2 regions of the Novosphingobium sp. ZN18A2 genome follow, and region 1 is predicted to be linked to the other one. Evidence: predicted binding sites of a transcription regulator. Region 1 holds the regulator's gene; the other holds the start of a gene.
The links. Region 1 encodes LexA, which represses DNA repair genes until DNA is damaged. Its sites were predicted from a motif close to GTTCCNCNCTTGTTCT; they were not measured.

Region 1 (10,528 bases):
CGCGCCGCTGATCAATACGTCCATAACGCCCGTTTTACGCCGCTATCGCGCCCGCGCAAACAATCGCCCGCCCCGCGATTGGGCGATTGCCAAGCCCCGCGCCGCCCCGTAAGCGGCAAGGCGCCATGATCCTTGTCATCGACAACTACGATAGCTTCACCTGGAACCTCGTCCATTACCTGATGGAAATGGGCGCGGAAACAGAGGTTGTGCGCAACGACGCGATGAGCGCGGCGCAGGCGATCTCTTCGGGCGCGAAGGGGTTCCTCATCTCGCCCGGCCCCTGCACGCCCAACGAAGCGGGGATCAGCCTCGACCTTGTCGCCGCTTGCGCGGATGCGGAAATTCCGCTGCTGGGCGTTTGCCTTGGGCATCAGTCGATCGGCCAGCACTTTGGCGGCCGCGTGGTGCGCGGCGGGCTGATGCACGGCAAGGTCTCTCCCGTAGAGCATGACGGGACGGGCGTGTTCGCAGGCTTGCCCTCACCCTTCATCGCCACGCGCTATCACTCGCTGGTGGTGGAAGACGCGCCCGAATGCCTGATCGTCAACGCAACCAGCGACGATGCGCACGTCATGGGTTTCCGTCATGAAAGTCTGCCGATCCACGGGGTTCAATTCCACCCCGAATCCATCGCCACCGAACACGGCCACGAACTGATCGGCAACTTTTTGGGGATTTGCGGGATCGAGGCGAAAATCCCGGCATGAACGTGCTCCCACCCGTCGATACGCCGCTGTCCGAAGCGGAGGCCGAAGCCGCGTTCGGCGCCATGCTGGACGGTGCGATTGCCGACGATGCGGATATTGCCGCATTTCTTGTCGCGCTGTCGGACCGGGGCGAAACGGCCGGGGAAATCGCCGGCGCAGCGCGGGCGATGCGCGCGCGGATGGTACCGGTCCGGGCGCCCGAAGGCGCGATTGACGTGTGCGGCACGGGCGGAGACGGGCATCACACGCTGAACGTTTCCACCGCCGTATCGCTGGTGGTCGCCGCGTGCGAAGTGCCGGTCGCCAAGCACGGCAACCGCGCCGCCAGTTCAAAGGCAGGCGCGGCCGATACGCTGGAAGCGCTGGGCCTCAACCTCGACCGTGCGGCCGAAACCGCCGAACAGACGCTGCACGATCTTGGCATCTGCTTCCTGTTCGCGGCAAAGCATCATCCCGCGATGGGTCGCATCATGCCGATCAGGAAAGCGCTGGGCCGCCGCACGATCTTCAACCTGATGGGACCGCTGGCAAACCCTGCGGGCGTGACCCGGCAACTGGTGGGCATCGCGCGGCCCGCCTATGTCCCGATCTATGCAGAAGCGCTGCACCGGTTGGGGAGCGAACGCAGCTTCGTCGTCTCGGGCGACGAAGGGCTTGACGAGCTGAGCCTTGCCGGCGGCAACGAACTGGCGATCGTCACGCGCGAAGGCGTGCAGATGGGCCGCGTTGCGCCGTCCGACGCGGGGCTGCCGGGTGCCGCGGTATCGGCGATCCGCGGCGGAGACGCGGCATTCAACGCAAACGCGCTGCGCGGGTTGCTGATGGGGGAGCCCGGCCCCTATCGCGACGCGGTGCTGTTCAACGCCGCCGCCGCGCTACAAGTGGCAGGCGCCGCAGCCCACTGGCACGAAGGCGTGGAAGAAGCCGCCGAAGCGATCGACAAGGGCCTGGCCAAGGCGCTGCTCGATTGCTGGATCGCGATGCTCAGCTAAAGCATCGCTTCTTATTCAACTTCAAGCCGCGATGCCGTAGAGACATTTCCGTTCGGTTAGAGCGGCGTTCAGCAACGAATGCACAACCTGTCTCGACTTTGCTCGACACGAACGGCAGAGAGGCCGCGATGACCGACAAGCTGACAGAAATCTGCGCAACCAAGCGCGAGGAAGTGGCCGCGCGCAAGGCGTTGGCAACGGTGGCGGACCTCGACAGCCGGGCCGCGGCGCAGTCCGCCCCGCGCGGGTTCGAGGCGGCGCTGCGCTCGAAAGCCGCAACAGGCTTCGCGCTGATCGCGGAAATCAAGAAAGCTTCGCCGTCCAAGGGATTGATCCGGCCAGATTTTCGTCCGGCTGAACACGCCGCAGCCTATGAAGCGGGCGGTGCCGCCTGCCTTTCGGTGCTGACCGACGCGCCCTATTTCCAGGGGCACGAGGACTTCCTGCAGGATGCCCGCGCGGCCTGCGCGCTGCCGGTTCTGCGCAAGGACTTCATGGTCGATCCCTGGCAGGTCGCGGAAGCGCGCGCGATCGGCGCGGATGCGATCCTGATCATCGTCGCCGCGCTGGACGACGCGGTGATGGCCGAAATCGAAGCTGCCGCGCGCGAACGCGGCATGGACGTTCTGGTGGAAGTTCATAACGAGGGGGAAATGGAGCGCGCGGCGCGGCTCAAATCCCGGCTCATCGGCGTCAACAATCGCGACCTGAAACGCTTCGTGACCGATATCGCCATTACCGAACGGCTCGCCCCGCTTGCGCCGGAAGGCACACTGCTGGTCAGCGAAAGCGGCATAAACGCCCATGCGGACCTTGAACGCCTTGCCAGATGCGGCGCGCGCACGTTCCTGGTGGGCGAAAGCCTGATGCGGCAGGACGACGTGGCGGCCGCGACCAGGGCGCTGATCGAAGGCTAGGCCGCGATGTCCCTCCTCCGCGCGCCTCCCCTTGCCCTGTTTGCAGCCGGCGTTCTGCCAGCCGCCGCCCATGCGGACATTCCGGTGTGCGATTACACCGTCGTGCGGAGCTATCCCCACGGCACAGGCGACTTTACCGAAGGGCTCTTCTACCGGGAAGGGCTGCTCTACGAGAGCACAGGAGAGCCCGGCCACTCGCGCATTGTGGTGCGCAAGCTCGACAGCCTGAAACCGCTGCGCGAAGCGCGCATACCCGCCCCCCTGTTCGGCGAAGGCGTGATTGACTGGGGGGATCAGCTTATCAGCCTCACCTGGCGCGCCGGGATCGGATACCGCTGGGACCGCAAGACGCTGCGCAACACCGGCACCTTCACCTACAAGGGCGAAGGCTGGGGAATGACGCGCGACGGCAACACGATCTACCAGAGTGACGGATCGTCCACCCTGCTGCTGCGCGATCCGGCAACGATGAAAGTCACCGGCACGCTGCCCGTCACCGCCGAAGGCCGCGCGGTGCCGCTGCTGAACGAACTGGAATGGATTAACGGGGAAATCTGGGCGAACGTCTGGATGACGGACAGCATCGCGCGGATCGACCCGGCCAGCGGCAAGGTAAAGGCGTGGATCGACCTTTCCGGCCTGCGCACCCGCGCGAAGGGATACGGGCAGGACGACGTGCTGAACGGCATCGCATGGGACGCGAAGCACCACCGCGTATTCGTGACCGGCAAGAACTGGAACCAGCTGTTCCAGATCCGGTTGAAGCCGCCGTGCAAAATGCCGGCCGGCAAGCGCGAGGCACGGCAATAGGGCGTCTGGTCAGCGCAGCATCTTTTCCGCGTCGACCAGTTGAACGTCGCTCATCCGGTCTAGAAAGTCTTCCAGATAGAACTTGTGCGATGCGCCGGTGAAAACCAGCATCCGCGTGCCGGGGTGGCGGGCAAGAACGTCGCGGATATTCGCCGCCATGCGCAGGTTGCGCACGTCCCATGACCCGGCATAGCCGCGCCCATACTGGCCGGGCGAAGGTTCGTTCATCGCCGCGCCGAAATCGGACCGGTATATCTCCATCGCCTGCGCCGGATCGTTATAGGCCCGGTACATGGCCAGCACCGCACCCGGCTTGCCAAGGTTCGCCGCCAGCGCATCGTCCAGCGCCTTGCGCCGGGCGGTGGCGGGATTGTCCCACGCCTTGCCTATGGCCTCCCCGGCCGCCTTGCGGTCCTGCGCCGATCCGTCGCGCGTGTCCGCGGTATGATCGTCGATCGGCCAGACCCGCTGGAGCCCCAGCCGCACCGCAAGGCGCGCCGCGATCAGCAGGGATTCGTTGCTGCCGCCGATCCGCTCATCGAGGAACTTGACGAGCGCGGCGCTTATCCCGTCGCCGGCGCGGCGTTCCGCACGGGGAAGATAAAGCCACTGGACGAATGCGGAAAACTCGTCGCCGGCAGCCAGCATCAGCGCGGCAAGATGGCGCCGCTGCGCGGCGGACGGGTTGTCCGGCCAACGCGCGAACGTGCTGTCCATCTCGGCGGTTGCCGACGGAACGTCCAGCCCGGTGGCAAGGCGCGCAGGCGCGGTGTCTATGCAATAGTCATCGATGTCGAAATTGTAGCGGCCCGGATAATGCAACAAGTACCAGCACTGGATACCGGAAAGGTTCTCTATGGCGATTTCCTGCGGCTTCCACGCGGCAAGGCGCTGCATCAATGGCTCAACCATCGCGTCGTCGATTTTCACCGGAAGCTGCGGAAGATGCGCGCCGCCCAGCACCATGACCTCGTTCGGTTTGTGCGGCCCGTGGTACTTGAACACGCCGGGATCGAAGGCGGCGCGATAAGGCGCGGCCAAGGCCGGTGCAGCGCAAAATGCCGACAGGCCAAGCGCGATTGCGGGAAGAATGCCCCGAAAAACGGATCTGCGTGCCATGCCGTGTTCCCTGTGCGGATTGCTCTTGCGACTGCTGTCGCAAGTGACTGCCCAATGCGTATTACTGTGTCAATACAGCAAGTCTCATCACATCGGCGCAGACTATCCTGCTGGCGCAGACTGCCCCCTCGCGGCGGCACGGCTGCCCCGGACTTTTCTGCCCGCTTTGACCATACCCCTTCCCTTCATCGCCCGGCGTCGCCAAGTTGCGATGCGGAACCGTCAATTTCGTCCACTTATTCGGGGTAATCTGCAAAGGCATGAACAAACTCACCCATCTTGACGACGCGGGCAACGCGCGGATGGTCGATATCGGCGGAAAGGCGGAAACGCATCGCGTGGCCGTGGCCGCCGGGCGGATCGCGATGTCGCAAGAGGCGCTGGCCGCCGTGCGCGAAGGAACCGTGGCGAAGGGCGACGTGCTTGCCACCGCGCGGATTGCCGGCATCATGGCCGCGAAGAAGACCGGCGAACTTATCCCGCTTTGCCACCCGTTGTCGCTTGACGCGGTAAGCGTCGACTTCACCTTTCCGGACGGCGCAATCGAAGCGACCGCAACCGCGTCTCTGACCGGCCGGACCGGCGTTGAAATGGAAGCGATAACAGCGGTTTCCGTCGCGCTTTTGACAATTTACGACATGGCAAAGGCCATCGACAAGGGCATGGTGATCGAAAGCGTTCGCCTGATCGAGAAGCGCGGCGGGAAAAGCGGCACATGGAAGGCCGCGTGAGGGACGCGCCGCGCCAGCCGCCGCTTCCGCTGGAAGAAGCGCAGCGCCGCCTGCTGGACCTTGCGCCCCAATTGCGCATGGAACATCGCGCGGCAGAGGAATGCGCGGGGTTCTACCTTGCCGAACCGCTCAAGGCGCAGCGCAGCCAGCCTGCGCGCCCTGTTTCGGCAATGGACGGTTATGCCTGCCGCGCGGCCGACCTGCCGGGGCCATGCCGCATAGTCGGCGAAAGCGCGGCGGGGCATCCTTTTGCCGGACGGGTAGCCCCCGGCGAGGCGGTGCGCATCTCCACGGGTGCGGTCGTGCCCGAGGGAGCCGATTCCGTACTGTTGCAGGAAGACTGCACGTGCGAGGCAAACCACGTGCGGGTAACGGGTGAGCCGCCCTCGCCCCCGCACCGCCATATCCGCCCGGCGGCGATGGACTTTGCATCCGACAGCGAAATCCTGCCCGCCGGAACCCGGCTTGGCCCCGCGCAGATCGCGCTCGCCATCGCGGGCGGGCACCACCTGTTGCCCGTGCGTGCCATGCCGCGCGTAACCGTGATCGATTCGGGCGACGAACTGGTTGCGCCGGGGGCCGCGTGCGGGGTGCACCAGCTTCCCGCCAGCAACGGCCCAATGCTGGCCGCGATGGCTTCCGCCTATCCCGCCGCCGTTACCCGCGTCGGCCCGGTGCCGGACAGCATCGATGCCATCGTCGCCGCGCTCGACACGCAACCCGCGGCGGATCTTGTGGTGACGAGCGGCGGTGCATCGGTTGGCGATCATGACCTGATCCGCCCCGCGCTGGCCGAAATCGGCGCGGAACTGGCGTTCTGGCGCGTGGCGATAAAGCCGGGCAAGCCGCTGCTGGTGGCCCGCAGGGGCAAGCAGCTGATCCTGGGCTTGCCGGGCAATCCGGCGTCGGCCTTTGTCACCGGCTGGCTGTTCATGCTGCCTCTGTTGCGCAAGGCACTGGGAAGCGCCCACCCGCTACCCACCACCATTCCCGCCACGTTGGGCGCGCCGATGGCGCGTGGCGGAAGCCGGATGGAGTTCATCCGGGCACGCTGGGACGGCGAATGCGTGGTGCCCGAATCGCTTCAGGATTCGGGTGCGCTTTCCCCCCTTGCCCATGCCAACGCGCTGATCGTGCGCAAGGCCGGCGCGCCCGAACGCCCGGCGGGAGACGTAGTGCCAACATATGTCCTGGGGCTGGACGGGGTTACTTGACGAGTAGCGAATCGTTTCGTATCTGTTCCGCATTCGTTCACCACACGGAGTGGCGCGAGATGCTGACCCGCAAGCAGCACGAACTGCTGACTTTCATCCAGTCGAAGCTCGAGGAATCGGGCATTTCCCCGTCTTTCGAGGAAATGAAGGACGCGCTGGACCTCAAATCGAAGTCGGGCGTGCACCGGCTGATTTCCGCGCTGGAAGAACGCGGCTTCATCCGCCGCCTGCCAAACCGGGCAAGGGCGCTGGAAGTGCTCAAGCAGCCCGATGCGGTCGCCGCCCGTCCCAAGGCTGCGGCGCCCGCTGCGGCCAATGCGAACACGGCAACCGGCGTGGTGCGCGGCGGACAGGCATCGCGGCCTGCTCCTGCCAATCCGGCCCCTGCCAACGACGTGGTGGAAATCCCGCTGCACGGCCGCATCGCGGCGGGCGTCCCGATCGAGGCGCTGGAAGATAGCGCGACCCTACCCGTCCCCGCCGCCCTGCTTGGCTCGGGCGAACATTATGCGCTTGAGGTTTCGGGCGATTCGATGGTGGAAGCCGGCATCCTTGACGGCGACTATGCGCTTGTCCGCCGCACCGACACGGCCCGCGATGGCGAAATCGTGGTGGCGCTGGTGCGTGGAGAGGAAGCGACGCTGAAATACCTTCGCCGCGAAGACGGGCTTGTGCGCCTCGATCCGGCAAACGCTGCTTACGAACCGCAAATCTACCGACCGGACGAAGTGCAGGTGCAGGGCCGTCTGGCGGGGCTGTTGCGCCGCTATCACTAAGGCACGTTCGCGCTGGCCGGTTTGACGTCCGTCGCGGTGGGTGCCGGCCGCGTGGTCGGGCGTTTGATGTAGGTTCGTTGCCCGCCAAGGCGTTCCCATCCGTGTCGTCCCTGCTGGCTTGCAACGCTGGTGACGCGCCGGCTTTCCAGATCGATGGAAAGCCCGCCCGCCCGTTCGAGGAAGCGTCTGTCCGCCTTGATCCAGCGCGGACGGCAGCTTGACGGAAGCCAGCGATCGGCGATGACGATATCTGCCCGTTCGCAAGCAGCGGCCAATGCCAGTGCATCCACCCTGTAACGGCTGCGCGCCATCAGCAGGTGCCAGTTCCTGCCGCCGCGCCGAATCGTGACGCTGCAGAAATCGGGACTGCAGCGCGCGCCCGGCGATCCGGCCACCGGTGCAGGCTCTCCCGCCCTGCCAGCCATTTCTTTCAGGTTGTCGCGCGTATAGCTGCTTCGCCCCTCGCGCAGGATGAACAGATCGTGCCCCGCGCCGGCAATCGCGACATTGCGACCGTCACCCGTCACAAGGACATCGGGTGGTTTCACGAAGGCAAGACCCGCCACGCCCAGTCCGATCGGAACCAGCCCGGCCAGGCGGACCCTGCCGCTCCACAGTGCCAGCCACAGTCCGCCGCCCACGAAAAGCGCAAACGCAGCGCCCCCCATCGCGGGCATCAGCGTGACAGCGCCCGGACGACTCGCGGTGAAACGGGCGATGGCGATCAGGAGGTCGAGCGATTGGCCCGCCAGCCACCACACAGGCGCGCCGATATGCGCAAGGTCGAGCACAAGCGCGACTGCGATCAGCGGCATCGAAACGAAGGTCGTCAGCGGGATGGCGATTACGTTGGCCAGCGCGCCATAGACGCCGGCACGATGAAAGTGGAACAGGCCGATGGGCATAAGGACCAGTTCGATCACGACGCCGGTTGCCAGAAGAACGGCCGCGCCACGCGCAAGGCGCCGAACCGGACCTTCCTCTCGCGGCGCGGCGAACGCCTTCATCGGCGCGGAGGAATGAAGCGCAACGATCGCGATGACCGCCGCGAAGCTCAACTGGAAGCTGGGACCGGCCACCGCCTCGGGCCAGAACGCCATGACGAACAGCGCGGCCGCCGCTACCAGCCGCATGGACAGCGGATCGCGCCCCAGCGCCAGCGCCCCCAGCACCAGCACCGCACCGATGCACGAACGCACCGTCGGAACCTGCGCGCCGGTCAGCAAGGTATAGAAAATACCCGTCACCGCCCCCGCCCCCGCTGCGACGAGTGGCAACCGCACGCGCAGCGCCAATGCGGGCCAAAGCGCGAGCAGCCGGACGGTGAGGAAATAGGCGGCGGCAATCACCGCGCTGACGTGCAGCCCGCTGATCGACAGAAGATGCGTAAGCCCCGCATCGCGCATCGCGTCTTCGTCCGCCTTGCGGATTCCGCCCCGGTCGCCACTGGCGAAGGCCGCCGCGATCGCCCCCGGCGTTCCGCCAAGATGCGCGCGCACATGGCGCGACAGCGCGTGTTGCAATGCGCGCATCGTGCCGCCGCCGCGCGAGGACTTGACAAGGGTCGGCCTGCCCAGCGCGCTGCCCGTCGCCGCCCACCCGCGAAACCACGCCGTGCGCGCGAAATCGTAAGCCCCTGGAAGCATCGGCCCCGCCGGCGGCATCAGCCGCGCCTTTACGCGGATTACCGCGCCTTCCCTGTAATCCGGCGCATCCAACTTCTGCAGCAGGTTGATCCGCACCCTTGCCGCCCGGTCAACGCCGTCGATCCGGGCATCGAGTACAAGCCGCACACGCTCATGCGCGGGCTGCACTTGCCGGTCCACGATGCGCCCCAGAACCGTGGTCACCATTCGTCCGGGCAACGGTTGGACTCCGGCAAGCGCGGACTTCGTCCAGATCGTCGCGCAGCCTGCCGCCGCCATCACGGCAAGGCCCATGGTCGCGCCAAGCAGCACCGGGTATTTGCCCGCCAGGGCGCCCTCGCAAGCCAGCATCGCACCCGCCAACACAGCGCAGGCCGCGCAACCGGCGATAAGCACGGTCCATTCCGGCCATCCGGGAAGAACAAACCACGCGGCAATCCCGCATGCGAAAGCAACGGCCAGCCAGGGGCCGCGTTCGAACGGATGGGCGGCCAGAAACTTTTCCGCAGTGCGGCAAACGCTGGACAATCGGGGAAATCTGTCCCAATGCCGCGCCGTCCCGGCAATGTCGCCCAAGGGTGCGGCGGCTGCTTTACCGGGCGCCATGAGCCAAAAGGAAAGGATCGCGCGGCCGATGGCAAGCGCTAACGCAACCGATTCAGCAGCAACGGGAAAAACCCCGGTCGTAACCCGCTTCGCCCCCTCGCCCACGGGGTTCCTTCACATCGGCGGTGCACGCACTGCGCTGTTCAACTGGCTGTTCGCGCGCCATCACGGCGGCAAGTACCTGCTGCGGATCGAGGATACCGACCGCGCCCGATCCACCGAACCGGCCATTGCCGCCATTTTCGACGGATTGAACTGGCTCGGCCTTGGCGGAGACGAAGAGCCGGTGTTCCAGTTCGCCCGGTCGGACCGTCATGCCCAAGTCGCGCAACAGCTGCTGGACGCGGGCCAGGCATACCGCTGCTATCTGACACCCGAAGAATTGAAGGCTCGGCGCGAAAAGGCGCAGGCCGAGCGCCGCCCGTTCCGCATAGAAAGCGAATGGCGCGATGCCGATCCGGCCACCTGGCCCGAAGGCGCGCCCTATGTCGTGCGGATCAAGGCCCCGCGTGAGGGCGAAACAAGTATCAACGATCAGGTGCAGGGCCGCGTCAGCGTGTCCAATGCCGAGATCGACGACTTCGTGATCCTGCGCTCGGACGGTACGCCGACCTATATGCTGGCCGTCGTGGTGGACGACCGCGACATGGGCGTAACGCACGTGATCCGGGGGGACGACCACCTGAACAATGCGTTCCGCCAGCTGGTTATCCTGCGCGCGATGGACGCGATCGAAGGTGGCTGGCCCGATCCGGTCTATGCCCACGTGCCGCTGATCCACGGGGCCGACGGCGCGAAACTGTCCAAGCGGCACGGGGCGCTGGGCGTCGATACCTATCGCGACGAACTGGGCATCCTTCCCGAAGCGCTGTTCAATTACCTCCTCCGGCTTGGCTGGGGCCACGGCGACGACGAGATCATCGCGCGCGAAAAGGCGGTCGAATGGTTCGATATCGCCCATGTGGGCAAAAGCCCGTCGCGTTTCGATCTCAAGAAGCTGCAGAACC
Region 2 (10,528 bases), 970 kb from region 1:
ACCACAATCGGACAGCCACCCCCAGAACCACCACGGAGACGTGGCAGGAGCTTTCCCATGTGTGTTGTCGAATTTCCGTAGCTGGATCCCTTACCCAATCTATTGAAAATCACTTGCAATTCTGAACACCTGGTAATGATAACCCCAACATCAATCACTTGAAGGTCAAACAAAAGTCTGAAATTGTTCAAATCGCGATCGTAGAACGGATCTTTATTGTTCCATTCCACCTCAATCGCAACTCGATCCTTAAAACAATCAACAGCGTGGGTCGGAGATTCGGTTGCCTCGCCATCAACTACGATTGAGGTTGCAAATTGCCTCTCGGTCCAGCCCGCTTCTTTTAGAGGCTTCTCAAGCCGAGCCACGATAGAAGATCGATTGCCCCCTGCGGCGACGACTTCGCTACGCAAAAGCCGAAAGATTCGAAGAGCGTTTTGAATTTCGTCCCACTCGTTTGGGCAAGCTGTCGCCAGAATGCCAACGGCGTTGCGCCATTCATGCACTTCATAGAGAGCGACAATGTCAGGCGGGACAAGATGATCAGTTGTCACTGCTTATTCTGCCGGAATCGCCGTAGCACTGTTATAGCCGTAAGTCGCCCAATCAGGGGCATAACTATCATCTGCCTGGTTGCCCCAAACGGTCCAGCCTTTACGCTTACCTCGGCTGAACAATTCGATGCGTGGCCCCCAACTACATTCCTCAATAATCTTGTATTGTTCGTCAGGTTTGCGGCTGTGTTCGCGCTTTCGACTCTGGATCATATTCACCTGCCGACGTCCAGCATCGAGCGTACGCGCATTCTTTCCACGTACACCGAACAACAGGAGTTCGGTCACGTTACGAAAATAGAAGCCTACTCCGCGACCGTCTGACCCGCCGTCTTTCCGCACTTTGTGCCAGACAATGTTGGAAACATAGCGAAAGCCCCACGCCTCCATTACCTTGAGGCCATCAGGTAGCAACGCGTTAGGTACCCACATATATAAATGCGACGGATCAGCGGCAATTTCCTGCACTGGCAAAGCGCAAATTTCGTCAAGCGTCATCGTTCCATAGCGGTTGAGACGCTTGTGTTCGGGTGCAACCTTGCCAGTGCGGTTCTGAAACTGCCACGGTGGATCAGCAAGAACTGTCCCGAACTGCTTGCCACGCGCAGTTCGAATAAGATCAAGATGCGCGGCGAGTGGACCATCTGATGAGAACATAACGAGATCCTATGCACATGCTGTGCATGGGTCAAATTGTTTATTTGCCACCCTACTCCGCCGCGATTCCCGCCTTCGAGAACATGTCCTCGCCGTCGTCCTCGCCCGCGTCGTCTACAACGTCGTTGGCCTTCGCCTTGCGGCGGCTGTCGAAGCTGGACCACACGTCCTGCCAGTTGCCGCGCGTTGCGCCCTTCGAATATTCGGTGGCGCGCGTTTCGAAGAAGTTGGCGTGTTCCACCCCGTTCAGCAGCGGGGTCAGCCACGGCAGCGGGTGATCCTCGATCATGTAGATCGGCTGGAAGCCGAGCTGGCCCAGCCGCCAGTCGGCGATATAGCGGATGTAGCGCTTGATGTCCTTGGCGCTCATCCCCGGAACCGGCCCCATTTCAAACGCCAGGTCGATGAAGGCATCTTCCAGCCGCACGGTCTTCTGGCAGCAATCGATGATGTCTTCCTTCACCGCCTTGGTCAGGCAGTCGCGTTCGGCGGTAAAAGCGTGGAAAAGGCGCGTGATGCCTTCGCAGTGCAGGCTTTCATCGCGCACCGACCAACTGATGATCTGGCCCATGCCCTTCATCTTGTTGAAGCGCGGGAAGTTCATCAGCATGGCGAAGCTGGCGAAAAGCTGCATCCCTTCGGTAAAGCCGCCGAACATCGCCAGCGTGCGGGCGATATCCTCGTCCGATTCCACGCCGAATGTGTGCATGTAGTTCGCCTTGTCGGCCATCTCGGTATAGTCAAGGAAGGCCGAATATTCGGCTTCCGGCATTCCGATGGTATCGAGAAGGTGCGAATAGGCGGCGATGTGGATCGTCTCCATATTGGAGAACGCAGCCAGCATCATCTTCACTTCGGTCGGCTTGAACACGCGGCCGTATTTTTCGTGATAGCAATCCTGCACTTCCACGTCCGCCTGCGTGAAAAAGCGGAATATCTGCGTGAGCAGGCTGCGCTCATGCTCTGAAAGCTTCTGCGCCCAGTCGCGGCAATCCTCGCCCAGCGGCACTTCTTCGGGCATCCAGTGCACCTGCTGCTGGCGCTTCCAGAAATCGTAGGCCCAGGGATATTCGAACGGCTTGTAAACCTTGCGGGCTTCGAGAAGGGACATGGGCTTTTCCTGTCAGCGAGTGTGCGGAAGCGGGGTGAAGGGAACGGGCGCGAAAGCAATGCGCGCACGCGAAAGGGCGGCGCGCGAAGGCACCGCCCGTGCGAATATCTGTTGTTTGCAGGTTGGGCGAAGCGCCCGCGGGCGCCGCGCGGTTATTTCCAGAACCAGCCGGGCTTTATGTTCCGCTTCGCGCGGTTGCGGAACATGACGATGTACATCCACAGCCCCGAAAAGCTGAAGAACACCATCACAAGGCCCGACAGCACAGAGATCGCGGTGCCCAACGGCCCGAACGTCTCGCCCGAATGCAGGTGATGGAACAGGCCCACCATGCTGCGGATGCCGCCGGCATCGGCGCGCGGGGGCAGGCAGCGCCAGCCTTCGGGACACGCGAACCCGGCGGGCGGCGCGGGCGGCGCCGCGGCTTCCGTTCCCGCCGGCCACAGGACCGCGACCTGGCTGAGCACGCCGGTTACCGCGATCCACAGCAGGAACACTCCGAAAAACACTGAAATCCAGCGGTGCCACTTGCGCATCGACCATCACTCCTTGCCGGTCATTTCTCCGGCGCGCAGCCAAAGCCGAGCGGACCGGCAAGGTCCAGTCACACAGTGTCGCAAGGTGTAACGCACGCGCATTCATGCGGCGAACTCCCGAAAGCGCGGGAGGATGCCGCCCGCCATCACTGGCAGGCGAGGCATTCCTCGTAATCGGTTTGCTGCCCAAGCTCGTACTTCGCGGCCTCGGGCGTGTTGTCGGCTTCCACCCCGCCGGCGAACCCGGCGCGCTGCACCGATTTGGAGCGGAGGTAATAGAGCGACTTGATGCCCTTTTCCCACGCCTGGAAGTGCAGCATGGCCAGATCCCACTTGTCCACGTCGGCCGGGATATAGAGGTTCAGCGACTGGGCCTGGTCGATATAGGGCGTGCGGTCCGCCGCGAATTCCAGCAGCCAGCGCTGGTCGATCTCGAAGCTGGTCTTGTAAACCGCCTTTTCCTCCGGCGAGAGGAAATCGAGGTGCTGGACCGAGCCGCCGCGCTCAAGGATCGAATTCCACACGTTGTTGGAATCCTTGCTTTTCGATTGCAGCAGCTTTTCAAGATAGGGGTTCTTCACCACGAAGCTGCCCGACAGCGTCTTGTGGGTATAGATGTTCGCGGGGATCGGCTCGATGCAGGCGCTGGTGCCGCCGCAGATGATGCTGATCGACGCGGTCGGCGCGATCGCCATCTTGCAGCTGAAACGCTGCATCATGCCCATTTCGGCCGCGTCCGGGCACGCCCCGCGTTCCTGCGCGAGCATGATGGAGGCTTCGTCCGCCTTCGAACTGATATGGCGGAACATCTTCATGTTCCACGCCTTGGCCATCGCCGTTTCGAAGCCGATGCCCTTCTGCTGCAGGAACGAGTGGAAGCCCATCACGCCCATGCCGACAGACCGTTCGCGTGCGGCCGAATACTTGGCGCGGGCCATCTCGTCCGGTGCGCGGTCGATATAGTCCTGCAGCACGTTGTCGAGGAAGCGCAGCACGTCTTCGATGAAGAGCTTGTCGGCGTTCCATTCGTCCCAGGTTTCCAGGTTGAGCGACGACAGGCAGCACACCGCCGTGCGGTCGTTGCCCAGGTGGTCGCGCCCGGTGGGCAGCGTGATCTCGCTGCACAGGTTCGAGGTGGAAACCTTCAGGCCCAGTTCGCGGTGATGCTTGGGCATCATGCGGTTCACCGTGTCCGAGAACACGATGTAGGGCTCGCCCGTGGCCAGCCGCGTTTCGACCAGCTTCTGGAACAGGCTGCGCGCATCGACCGAGCCACGCACGCTGCCGTCGCGCGGGCTTTTCAGCTCGAACTCGGCCCCGTCGCGCACCGCTTCCATGAACTCGTCGGTCAGCAGCACGCCGTGGTGCAGGTTCAGCGCCTTGCGGTTGAAGTCGCCCGAAGGCTTGCGGATTTCAAGGAACTCCTCGATCTCGGGGTGCGAGATGTCGAGATAGCAGGCGGCCGAACCGCGCCGCAGCGACCCTTGCGAAATGGCAAGCGTCAGGCTGTCCATCACGCGCACGAAGGGGATGATGCCGCTGGTCTTGCCGTTAAGGCCCACCGGCTCTCCGATGCCGCGCACCGCGCCCCAATAGGTGCCGATGCCGCCGCCGCGGCTAGCCAGCCACACGTTCTCGTTCCAGGTGCCGACGATGCCTTCCAGGCTGTCGTCCACCGAATTGAGATAGCAGCTGATCGGCAGCCCGCGCCCGGTGCCGCCGTTGGACAGCACGGGCGTTGCCGGCATGAACCACAGGTTGGAAATATAGTCGTAAAGCCGCTGCGCGTGTTCGGCATCGTCGGCATAGGCATCGGCGACGCGCGCGAACAGGTCCTGATAGGTTTCGTTCGGCAGCAGGTAGCGGTCGTCCAGCGTCTCTTTCCCGAACGCGGTCAGCTTCGCATCGCGCGCGGGATCGGTGACGATGTTGAAACGCCGGGCGTTGATCGTCTTTGAATCGCTCTTCGGTTCGGCCGCGACAGCCGCCGCTGCGGCCGCGCTCACGCCCGCCGCCATGGCGTCTACCAGCGCCTCCGATCCCGAATCCTTCGCATCCATGTTCATCGCCGCACCTGTCTTGTCCGCAACGGCCGCATCCGCGTCGGCGTTATCCGATGCCTTGTCCGGCGCCCGCGTCTCTTTCGGCCCCGTATCGGTTGCCGACATTGCCGCTTCGTCCAGATCCGTCGCATCGTGCGCCACCGAACCGTCTCCAGCCCTGAAATCCATGCCTGCCCCGCCTTTCCGGGCGCCGCGCAAACCGCGCCGGACACCCTTGTGATCCCTGTTTCGCGCGGAACGCCGGAATGCCCGATGTTCCACTTGTGTTCGAATCGGCGAAGGAAGCCGACCCTAGCACCAAACCCGTCTGGAGATGCGAAAACTTATCCCCAGATGCACTGTCCCGGCCGGACCGCGGCGCCCCTTTCGCAGGACGCACGCCACCGTTCGCACCCCAAAGGGTGCGTGACCGCCCCAAACAAGGTTTAGAGGTCCCCCGTCATTCCGACCACTACCCATAGTGCCTTTTCGTGAGTCGGACGCAAGAGGGTAAATGCGGGATTGACGGTGCGGTTCGTCGTATGTGCGATTCGTTTCGTCGCACCCCGCACCATGCTGCAAGGCCGCGACGCGTGGACCGAGCAAGGCTGGCGGGTTGCGCAAGGGGGTATTTGGCGTTCCGAGATTTTTTTTGCACGCCGCGTCTAAATTGTGGACAAGGTCGCATCGAACCGGAGCGACGACAGCTCCGGCGAAGGGAGAAAATACAATGATCAATATCCTGTCGACTGTCCTGTCCGGTCTGGTGATCGGCATCCTTGCCCGCTTCTTCTATCCCGGCGCGGTGGAGATGGGCTGGTTGCTGACCATCGGACTGGGCGTTGCCGGTTCGCTGCTGGCCGGGCTTGTGACCACGCGCGGCAAGATGAACCAGGGCTTCCACATGGCCGGCTGGATCGCCTCGATCATCGGCGCGATGGTGCTGATCTTCGTCGCGCGCCTTATCGGCCTGGGCTGACGGGCCACCTGCGAAAGGGAACCCCGCAGGAAAAACAGGGGCGGCCCGCGCCGGCTTCGTCCGCAGAACCGAAGCCGGCGCGGGCCGATACCGCAGGCAGGATCGGGGGTTCAGCCGGCGGTAAGGGTCTTACCCGTGGTAAGCGCGACTTCGGTTGCGCCCTGCGATGACCGGGCCAGGCGCACCATGTCACGGTCGGCCTGGCGGTGCAGGCGGGCAAGCGTCACTTCGTCCGCCGCGAACACGATGTTCGCCCGCACGCTTTGCATGGAACTGCTGCTGCGCGGCATCGGCTCTATCCCGGAAAGGCCGGCCACGGCGTTCAGCGCCGCACGGTCAAGCCGCGAACTGCCCGAGGTGCGGCGCAGCACCACATCGACCGGCGCGCCGTCCGCGCCGACGCGGAAGCTGATGGAGGCATAACCGGATTCAGGCCCGTTGCGCCCGAAATAGCTCGGATAGCGCAAGTTGGTGTCGATCGCCCCGGAAACGTCGGCGACCCAGGCGGCCAGCGTGGGTCGGTTGGCCTCGATTTCGATAGGGGTGCGTCCTTGCGCCGCCACTTGCACGGGCGAAAGCAGAACGACGGCAGAAGCCGCCACAAGGGCGTATTTCATCGCAACATCCTTCCCATTTTGTTTTTGCCGGCCGCAACCAAAAACGGCGCGAAAACGCGCTTGACGAGTTTAGTAGCGGCCGAAGGGGGGATGGCATGCGTTCTGCGGACCACGCGCTGTCCCAACCGGAACAGCAACATTAAATTGCCCACTGGTCAAGAGCGCCGCAATTTACCGTAAGCTAAAACCCTGATGGTCGATGTAAAATTTTTCGACACCCGGTCGGATACTGTACCGGAAGCCTGCATTTTCCACGCGGTCCCAGCCCGGTCCGCCAATCCCGGTCGTTACGGAAACGCGAGTCGGCCGATGATGGGGGTGCGGGGTGGACGCGCACAATCGCCCACCCGCCTGCCAAATAGTGAGGCGAACTTCAGATTTGGGCCACCAGGGTCTGCGGGGATTCAGGTCAGGCCGCCTGTGCCTCTTCCGGCATGTACTTGAGCACGTGTCCGGCGAAATCGACATCCTGCCTGTTCGCCGCGCCATCGATGGCAAAGCCGGCATAGCCCTTGTCCGCCACGTCGTCGCAAATGTCGCGATAGGCGTGGACCCCGCCAATGAAGGGCATGAAGATGCGCGGCTTGCCCGGTATGTTCGCGCCCAGGTACCAGGAATTGGCCTGCATATAGACCGTCGGTTGGGCAAATTCGTTGCCCATCGCCACCCAGCCCTGTTCGAACTCGGGCAGCGGCTCGACCTCGCCCGCACCGCGCTTTTCCATCTCGGCCAACAGCGCGGCGATCCATTCCACGTGCTGTTCGATCGAGGTGACCATGTTGGACAGGACCGAGGGGCTGCCCGGGCCGGTGACCATGAACAGGTTGGGAAAGCCCGCGCTCATCAGCCCCAGATAGGTGAGCGGCCCGCCTTCCCACTTGTCGTTCAGCGCCAGCCCGTCACGCCCGCGGATGTCGATCCGGCTCAGCGAACCGGTCATGGCGTCGAAGCCCGTCGCCAGGACGATGGCGTCGACGTCGTATGTCCCGCCAGTGGTGCGCACGCCGGATGACACCACCGTTTCGATCGGCGTGGCGTTCAGGTCCACCAGATCCACGTTGTCGCGGTTGTAGGTCTCGTAATACTCGATATCGACGCAGAGCCGCTTCGACGCGAAGGGATAGCTGGTCGGGCACAGCAGCTCCGCCACTTCGGGATCGTCCACGCGTGCACGTATCCTGTCGCGGACATAGCCGGCGATCCGGTCCGCCGCGGCAAGGTCCAGCCCGCTGTCCGGGTGCGAGCCGACGAAGCCCACCAGCCCGCCGACCGCCCAGCGCCGGTCGAGATCGGCCTTCAGTTCTTCCGGCGTGGATGCCAGCACGGGCTTTTCCGTCGGCGGCAGCACGCGCGACGCGCCGACCAGCGAATGCCGCGCCTCCTTGCGCATTTCGGGATAGACCGCCTGGATCTTCGCGTGGTCTTCGTCCGTCAGCGGGTGGTTGTGCGCGGGCACCGCGAAGTTGGGCGTGCGCTGGAACACGGTAAGCCGGTCCGCCTGCCGGGCGATGTGCGGGATGGACTGGATCGCGCTGGACCCGGTGCCGATCACCGCCACGCGCTTTCCGGTAAAGTCCACGCCTTCGTGCGGCCACTGGCCGGTCATGTAGATCGGGCCGGAAAAATCGTCGAGGCCGGGGATGTTCGGCCGGTTGAACGAAGACAGGCAGCCCGTGCCCATGATGCAATAGTGCGCGCTGTAGTGTTCGCCCTTGTCGGTCTCGATCGTCCAGCGCTTGCTGTCGTCATCCCACCTTGCGGACGTTACCCGCGTCGAGAAGGCGATGTCCCGGCGCAAGTCGAACCGGTCCGCCACATGGCGCAGGTAGGAAAGGATTTCGGGCTGCGCGGCATAGCGTTCGGACCATTTCCATTCGCGTTGAAGGTCTTCGTCGAACGAATAGGAATATTCGAAGCTCTCGATATCGCAGCGCGCGCCCGGATAGCGGTTCCAGTACCAGGTGCCGCCCACATCGTCGCCCGCTTCGATGACGTGCGTGGAAAGGCCCATCTTGCGCAACGTGTGCAGCATATAGAGGCCGGAAAACCCGGCTCCAACAACAAGAGCGTCAACCGTTCGCGCTTCCGCGGGGCGCCCGTTCCCAGTGCGCTCGTCCATTGCAATTCTCCCGATCGTATCGTTTGCGCTATCATGCGATAGGCAGGCCGGTGAGTCCAGCCGATGCAACAATGCGAAGGGGATGGCTTGGCCCGCGCCGCCTCGTCCGCAGAACCGAAACCGGCGCGGGCCGCTACCGCAGGTGGAAGCCGGGCTTCAGCCGGCGGTAGGAGCAGCGCTTGTCGTCAGGGCAATTTCGTTCCTGCCCTCGGAAGTGGCTGCCAGCCGGGCCATGTCGCGCCTTTCCTCGCGTGCCAGTTCGGCCAGAGTCACCGCGTCCGCCGCGAACAGGATATTGGCGCGCACCTTGCGCGCGACGCCAGCGGTCGCGGGCAGCGGACCGATGTTCGTCATACCCGCAACCGCAAGCATCGCCGCGCGATCGAGGCGCTTGTTGCCCGTCGAGCGGCGCAAGGTCACATCCACCGGCGATCCGTCCGCACCGACGCGGAAGGTGATCGAAGCGTATCCGGATTCAGGGAGAGCGGGGAAGCTGTCCAGAGGATAGCGCAGATTTTCGTCGAGCGCCTTCGATACATCGGACACCCAGCCGGAAAGCGTCACGCGCGGCGCCTTGATCTCGATGGGAGCCCGATCCTTCGCAAGCGATTGCCCGGGCGCAAGCAGAACGACGGCGAACGCCGCCAGGTGAGCATAATTCATCGCAACATCCTTCCCGTTCATGTTGAACCGGCCACAACCGATCGGGCGCGATAACGCGCCAAACGATCACATTGCGGCCGAAGGGGGGATGACGTGCGTTCTGCGGGCCACGCGCTGTCCCAAGCGGACGGAAACAGGAAATTGCGCCGCAGTCAAACTTCAAGCAACTTTCAATTAACCAACGCCAAGATTTGCAATGTTAATTTTTTGACCTGAGCGTTCATCAGCGCGCGTCGCAACACCGGGCAGGTTCGATCAGACCGGCAGGATGGGCGGGAGCCGGTGCGACTCGGCCCGGCCAGAGGCGCGACACTGCCCCCCTGCGCTACCTGTTCAGGGCACCAGTATCGTCTCGCGCGCGGCGGGTTCGGTCTGCGGATAATCGAGGTTGTAGTGCAACCCGCGGCTTTCATGCCGGTGGCGCGCGCTCTTCACGATCAGTTCCGCCACCTGGTGCAGGTTGCGCAGTTCGATCAGGTCCGCCGTCACGCGGAAATGCGCGTAATATTCGGCGATCTCGGCCTTCAGCGTCTTGATCCGGTGTTGCGCACGCTCAAGCCGTTTGTTGGTGCGAACGATGCCCACGTAGTTCCACATGAAGCGCCGGATTTCGGTCCAGTTCTGCTTGATGACCACTTCCTCGTCAGAATCGGTCACGCGGCTGGCATCCCACGGGTTGAGCGCGGGAGGCGTATCGAACTCGTCCCAGTGTTCGATGATGTGATGCGCGGCGGAATCGCCGAATACGAAGCATTCGAGAAGCGAGTTGGAGGCAAGGCGGTTGGCGCCGTGCAGCCCGCTTTCCGAACATTCGCCAATCGCATAAAGGCCCGTCAGGTCCGCGCGCCCGTTCAGGTCGGTCAGCACGCCGCCGCAGGTATAGTGCTGCGCGGGGACGACCGGGATCGGCTCTTTCGTCATGTCGATGCCCAGCCCCAGCAGCCGTTCGTAGATCGTCGGGAAGTGATGCCGGACGAATTCGGGCTCCTTGTGGCTGATATCCAGGTGGACGTAATCGAGGCCGAAGCGCTTGATCTGGTCGTCATTGGCGCGCGCCACGATGTCGCGCGGGGCCAGTTCCGCGCGCTCGTCGTAATCGGGCATATATCGGTGGCCGGTTACAGGGTGCTTCAGTATCCCGCCTTCACCGCGAACCGCCTCTGTTATCAGGAAATTCTTGACCTCGAGGTTATAGAGGCAGGTGGGGTGGAACTGCATGAATTCCATGTTGGAGACGCGGCAGCCCGCGC

Region 2: a site for LexA is predicted at 5,176-5,191, ahead of RXV95_RS15360 (ribonucleoside-diphosphate reductase subunit alpha). Genes of this name have one in related genera too.

Annotation. Positions count from the first base shown of each region.
Region 1 covers NZ_CP136651.1:2,237,929-2,248,456, forward strand. Annotated here, with positions in the region: gene RXV95_RS10745 (FAD-dependent monooxygenase) at 1-24, opposite strand, end outside; gene RXV95_RS10750 (aminodeoxychorismate/anthranilate synthase component II) at 126-710, shown strand; gene trpD (anthranilate phosphoribosyltransferase) at 707-1,702, shown strand; gene trpC (indole-3-glycerol phosphate synthase TrpC) at 1,831-2,619, shown strand; gene RXV95_RS10765 (glutaminyl-peptide cyclotransferase) at 2,626-3,429, shown strand; gene RXV95_RS10770 (DUF5694 domain-containing protein) at 3,439-4,548, opposite strand; gene moaC (cyclic pyranopterin monophosphate synthase MoaC) at 4,809-5,279, shown strand; gene RXV95_RS10780 (molybdopterin molybdotransferase MoeA) at 5,264-6,493, shown strand; gene lexA (transcriptional repressor LexA) at 6,553-7,269, shown strand; gene RXV95_RS10790 (ComEC/Rec2 family competence protein) at 7,266-9,521, opposite strand; gene gltX (glutamate--tRNA ligase) at 9,550-10,528, shown strand, end outside.
Region 2 covers NZ_CP136651.1:3,209,275-3,219,802, forward strand. Annotated here, with positions in the region: gene RXV95_RS15340 (BglII/BstYI family type II restriction endonuclease) at 1-554, opposite strand, end outside; gene RXV95_RS15345 (MT-A70 family methyltransferase) at 558-1,211, opposite strand; gene RXV95_RS15350 (ribonucleotide-diphosphate reductase subunit beta) at 1,264-2,322, opposite strand; gene RXV95_RS15355 (PepSY domain-containing protein) at 2,475-2,858, opposite strand; gene RXV95_RS15360 (ribonucleoside-diphosphate reductase subunit alpha) at 3,005-5,089, opposite strand; gene RXV95_RS15365 (GlsB/YeaQ/YmgE family stress response membrane protein) at 5,631-5,879, shown strand; gene RXV95_RS15370 (TonB family protein) at 5,990-6,496, opposite strand; gene RXV95_RS15375 (NAD(P)/FAD-dependent oxidoreductase) at 6,906-8,615, opposite strand; gene RXV95_RS15380 (energy transducer TonB) at 8,772-9,278, opposite strand; gene nadB (L-aspartate oxidase) at 9,612-10,528, opposite strand, start outside.